2 linked regions of the Prochlorococcus marinus XMU1405 genome follow. The protein of the gene in region 1 interacts with the protein of each later gene in a pairwise test. Links are inferred from orthologs where the notes say so. Each region holds a gene or a part of one and is shown on either strand. Other genes may lie near its edges.

Evidence for each region.
Region 2: the proteins of cysE (region 1) and cysK interact in binary tests that used the Escherichia coli proteins (3 or more experiments, as listed by UniProt). The link is inferred for Prochlorococcus marinus XMU1405 from one-to-one orthologs.

Annotation. Positions count from the first base shown.
Region 1 is NZ_JAAORF010000003.1:560,631-563,658, reverse strand. The notes cover bases 172-3,005. They hold cysE (serine O-acetyltransferase), read right to left. Parts: upstream 2,039-3,005; coding sequence 1,304-2,038; downstream 172-1,303. Other genes in these bases: HA148_RS09130 (GntR family transcriptional regulator), read right to left, coding at 2,045-3,005; secA (preprotein translocase subunit SecA), read left to right, coding at 172-1,295. In the rest of the region: more of secA, read left to right, coding at 1-171; more of HA148_RS09130, read right to left, coding at 3,006-3,028.
Region 2 is NZ_JAAORF010000001.1:362,880-365,831, reverse strand. Bases 98-2,855 are described here. They hold cysK (cysteine synthase A), read left to right. Parts: upstream 98-862; coding sequence 863-1,849; downstream 1,850-2,855. Other genes in these bases: queA (tRNA preQ1(34) S-adenosylmethionine ribosyltransferase-isomerase QueA), read right to left, coding at 1,852-2,855; HA148_RS02110 (PLP-dependent transferase), read left to right, coding at 98-778. Also shown: more of HA148_RS02110, read left to right, coding at 1-97; more of queA, read right to left, coding at 2,856-2,952.

The DNA of each region.
Region 1 (3,028 bases):
GCGGTAATAGTGACTATATGGCAAGGCTTAAATTAAAAGAAATTTTAATTCCTTTGTTAGTCAAGCCAGATAATGAGCATAAGCCACCAATACCTAAACAAAGAAATTCAAAATCCAAGGGTGGTTTTTCTAAAAAAGCTGGTTCAAATTTGAAAAAGAACATTTCAAATTCTTCAACAAGTCTTTTCCCATGCAAACTTGATGAAGCAATTGAAAAGAAACTCTCTCTTTTATCTGATGAACTGGTTAAAAATTGGGGAGATAGACAACTTACTGTCTTGCAGCTTGATGACAGGATAGCTACAGCTGCAGAAAAAGCACCAACTGATGATGACTTGATAAAGCTTTTGAGAGAATCTTTGTCTGATGTAAAAAAAGAATATGAGAAAGTTTTGATTCATGAAGAAGAAAAAGTTAGAGAGGCTGGTGGTTTACATGTCATTGGTACTGAGAGACATGAATCGCGAAGAGTGGATAATCAACTTAGAGGAAGAGCAGGAAGACAAGGAGATCTTGGAAGTACAAGATTCTTTTTATCTTTAGAAGATAATTTATTAAGGATTTTTGGAGGTGATAGAGTAGCAAATCTAATGAATGCTTTTAGGGTTGATGAAGATATGCCTATTGAGTCAGGAATGCTTACTAGGTCTCTAGAAAGTGCTCAAAAGAAAGTTGAAACCTACTATTACGATATTAGAAAACAAGTTTTTGAATACGACGAGGTAATGAACAATCAAAGAAAAGCAGTTTATAGCGAAAGACTAAGAGTATTGAAAGGAATTGATTTAAAAAGTCAAGTAATAGGATATGGAGAAAGGACAATGATTGAAATTGTAGATGCTTATATTAATCCTGATCTTCCTCCTGAAGAATGGAATATTGATCAATTAATTTCTAAAGTCAAAGAATTTATATATTTATTAAATGATCTTAAATCTGATGACATTAATTTACTTTCAATAGAAGAATTAAAAAACTATCTTCAAGAGCAGTTGCGAATAGCCTATGATTTAAAGGAATCACAAATAGAAAAGATTCGTCCAGGATTAATGAGAGAAGCTGAAAGATTTTTCATTTTGCAGCAAATTGATAATTTATGGCGAGAACATCTTCAATCCATGGATTCTTTAAGAGAGTCAGTTGGTCTAAGAGGTTATGGTCAAAAAGATCCTTTAATTGAATATAAAAACGAAGGATATGATATGTTTCTCGAAATGATGACAAATATGAGACGAAATGTTATTTATTCAATGTTTATGTTTCAACCTAAAATTGGTGAGGATGATAAAAAATAAATCATTATTTAATCATCTCCAAGAAATTCTATTATTTCTTTGTCCTTAAGATTTTGAGCATTACCGAGTTTAGAAATATCAATTGATTCAGAATTGTTTAGACATTGTAGAGCTTTCTGTAATTTAAGAATTTCATTTTCCAGTGAGTCTATTCTGTCCATTAAATTTTTAATCACATTAGCTTCTGCGTCTGGCAAGGCAGAGTGAGCCAATGGATTTACTTTCACGCCACTTTGATGTACGACTCTGCCAGGAACTCCAACCACAGTACTATTTCCCTCTACATTACGGACAACAACTGAACCAGCTCCAATACGAGTATTAGATCCTACTGTAATGGATCCAAGAACTTTTGCACCTGCTCCAACTACAACATTTTCCATTAATGTTGGGTGTCTTTTCCCATGACTTTTACCAGTACCTCCTAATGTTACTCCTTGATAAAGTAGACAATTATTGCCTATCTCAGCTGTTTCACCAATTACTACTCCCATCCCATGATCTATGAAAACCCGTTTACCAATTTTGGCGCCAGGATGGATTTCAATGCCTGTAACTAATCTGTTGAGATGACTTAATAAGCGTGGTATGAGAGGAATCCTTAATTGCCATAATTTATGCGTAAACCTATGCATTACTATTGATTGAAAGCCTGGGTAGCAAAGAAAAATTTCTAATATTCCTCTGGCAGCAGGATCCCTTTCTTTAATAATTTCTATATCTGATTTAAAAGTTCTAAACATTATGGTCTAATTAATAACTCCTATTTCCTTTTTTAATTGATTTATTGTTTCAATACTCAAATAATTTTTAGAGCATATTATTTGAGGTAATCGCATAAGTTGCGACCGATTTCTCAATAACGTAGTTTCTACAACGGATAAACTAGGCCCATCGCAAACTATATGGTTGGAGGCCTTTAAAAGAGATAGTAATCTACTGTTATTATCTGAGATTGCGGTCATCAGCATTAATTCACTACCTCGCATGCTGTGTATGATAACTTCTGCCGCCCTTAGTAAGCCAGGACTAATACTTACAATACCAACACAATTTCCGGCATCTAATTCTTTAAGAATTTTCAATTCTTTTTGAAAGTCACTCAAGTCAACTGCAATTGCTCTTACCCCATGTTGTTTAGCTACTTTTTCTAAAGGTTGTAAAAAATATCTGCTTGTCACAATAGTTCCGTTATTAGAATTACTTAAAACTTTTTCTAACTCTTCCATAGGAACAACTTCTACAGGTACATTAATTTTAGGAGAGAGGTCTTCTGCTATTAGCATAGAGGCGCCAATATCTTCTCTAGGAGTACTGACTATTATTCTCGCTCCACATTTAATACGCCAATCAATTTCTTTGGTTACTATTTCTCTCGTTTCTTGTAAGGTAAAGCCAAGATTTATGAAATTATCAATAGCCTTTTTTGCTTCTTGATCAGGTGGTGAACTTATTTTATCTTTCGAGTAAACTGATTTTTTGAAGTTTTTTTTAGTGAGATTATCTCTAACATAAATACCTGATCCAGCTATTGCTTCTACAACTCCATCTATTTCAAGTTGTCTGTAAACTTTGCTTATAGTATTTCGATGAAGTCCAGTCTGCATTGCAAGTTGTCTAGTACTAGGCAATCTGTGACCAGGCGGATAATGCCTTGCAGCAATTGCAAAGCAAATTTGATTATATAGTTGAGTAGATGCTGGGATATCACTTTCTTGTTGAATATGGAATCT
Region 2 (2,952 bases), on another replicon or contig:
AGAAGAAAATAGCGCGGATATTGAATTAGAAATCAAAAGAATAAATCCATCAGCATTAATTATTGAACTCCCGAGTAATCCAATGCTCAAATGTGTAAACATTAAAAAAATTTCAAAAATAGCAAAAAAGTTAAATATTCCCTTAATTGTTGACGATACAATTGGTTCAAATTTAAATATAAATTCCTTAGAACATGCAGATATAGTTTTTACTTCACTTACAAAAATTTTTTCAGGAAGTGGTGACATTCTTGCCGGATCATTGATACTAAATCCAAAAAGCAAATGGATTGATCAATTTAGAAATGCATTAAACGAGATTAATCTTCCAACACTTTCCGATGGAGATACAGTTTATCTAGATAAAGTTAGTAGAGATGTAAATCAAAGAGTTTTTGAACAAAATAAAGCATGTTTAGAATTAAAAAAAAGATTAGAGACCCATAGCGAGATTAAAAATATTTTCCATCCTGAAAATTGTCCAAATTTTAATTCTTTACTTACTTCTGATGGGGGATACGGCTGCTTATTATCGTTTGAATTGAATGGAGGATTGAACAAAGCTAAAAAGTTTTATGATTCTCTAAAAGTGTCTAAAGGACCTAGTTTAGGTACAAAATTTACTCTAGTTTGTCCTTATGTTTTACTAGCTCATTATGACGAGTTGGATTGGGCTGAAAGTTTTGGTATACCCTCGCACCTTATTAGAGTATCAGTTGGATTAGAAGACCAAGCTCAATTATGGGAAACCTTTTCTGAGGCACTAAATAATTTATAAATTCCTAGTATTTACCGAATAGAAACTTATATACTCTTTTTCTGAATAATAGTTAGTATTAAAATATATTTTCTCAATATATAAATGGCAAAAATTTATGAGGACAACAGTTTTGCTATTGGAAACACTCCATTAGTAAAATTAAAATCAGTTACTAAAAACGCGAAAGCTACAGTACTTGCAAAAATTGAAGGTAGAAACCCTGCTTATAGTGTCAAATGCAGGATTGGCGCCAACATGATCTGGGATGCCGAGAAAAGTGGGAAGCTCACAAAAGACAAAACTATTGTTGAGCCAACTTCTGGAAATACAGGAATTGCTCTAGCTTTTACTGCTTCAGCAAGAGGTTATAAACTCATCCTTACAATGCCAGAATCCATGTCAATTGAAAGAAGAAGGGTTATGGCAGTGTTGGGTGCTGAAATTGTTTTAACAGAAGCATCTAAAGGTATGCCTGGAGCAATAGCTAAGGCTAAAGAAATTGCAGAAAGTAATCCTTCTCAATATTTCATGCCAGGTCAATTTGATAATCCAGCAAACCCCGAAATTCATTTCAAAACTACTGGACCAGAAATCTGGGATGATTGCGATGGTGAAATTGATGTCTTAGTTGCAGGGGTTGGAACTGGCGGCACAATTACAGGAGTTTCAAGATACATTAAGCAAGAAAAGGGCAAAAAAATTACTTCTGTAGCTGTAGAACCATCACATAGTCCTGTTATTACACAGACAATGAATGGAGAAGAGGTTAAATCTGGACCACATAAAATTCAAGGAATTGGAGCAGGATTTATTCCTAAGAACCTTGACTTAACAATTGTAGATAAGGTTGAACAAGTGACAAATGACGAGTCAATCGAGATGGCTCTTAGATTAGCAAAAGAAGAAGGTTTATTAGTCGGAATATCTTGTGGAGCTGCTGCTGCTGCTGCTGTTAGATTAGCTGAACAAGATGAATATGCGGGGAAAACTATTGTAGTTGTTCTACCTGATTTAGCAGAGAGATATTTATCATCAATTATGTTTACTGAAGTTCCAAGCGGAATCATTCAAGAACCAGTCAAAGCCTAAATCTATTTTTTCTCCAGTAATGAATCTGGTGAAATATACATCGCATCGCCATAAGAGAAAAATCTAAATTTTTCTTTTATGGCTTTTTCATACAAATCTAATAATCTTTCTCTACCAATCATTGCGCTTACTAAAAGTAATAATGAACTTTTAGGAAGATGAAAATTAGTTAATAATCCATCCACTACCTTAAATTTATAACCTGGCTTAATTACTAAATCCACGTACTTCGCTATGGGAATATAGTCATTAATTTCGTGAGAATAACAACTTTCAAGAGCTCTCACGCTAGTTGTCCCAATAGCAATTATTCTTCTATCTGTTTTCTTTATTTTTTTTATTTCCTCCACTACTTCCTTATTAACACTTACCCATTCTTTATGAAGTTTTAAGTTACTTAGATCTTCTTGATCAATTGGTTTGAATGTTCCATAGCCCACGTGCAAAGTTATCGGTAAAATTATTACTCCTTTTTTTTTTAGATTGGAAATAAGACTTTTGCTTAAGTGTAAACCAGCAGTTGGCGCAGCAACGGCCCCTGGATTAGTTGCATACTCAGTTTGATAACTATTCTCATGAAAAGATTCTTCTTCGGTATTTTTTATATAAGGCGGGAGAGGGATTTCCCCATATTTATCAAGAAGATCATTCATTGAATTAAGATCAGTTATATTTTCAGGAAATTTAATAAATCTCCCTCCAGTTTCTTCATCAACCCCATCAACCATCAAATTAATATTTTGTGCAGAAGGAGATTTTAATATTATTTTTCTATTTATTTTTAACTTTTTCGCTGGCTTTGCCAAACATAACCAAACACATTCATGGGATCTTTCTAAGACTAATAATTCGACTAACGTTCCATTTTCTAATTCAACCTTTAACCTAGCTTTCATTACCTTAGTATTGTTAACAACTACAAGATCGCCTTCTCTAAATTCATCTAAAAGATTCTTAGTAAATTTATTAGTTAAGCAGTCTTCTTCTAAAACACTATTTCTAACTATCATCAATCTTGATTCATGCCTAATTGGAGAAGGTTTACTAGCAATTAATGAAGGATCAAGTAAATAATCATAAGATTCAAGCCTGTAATCACTTTC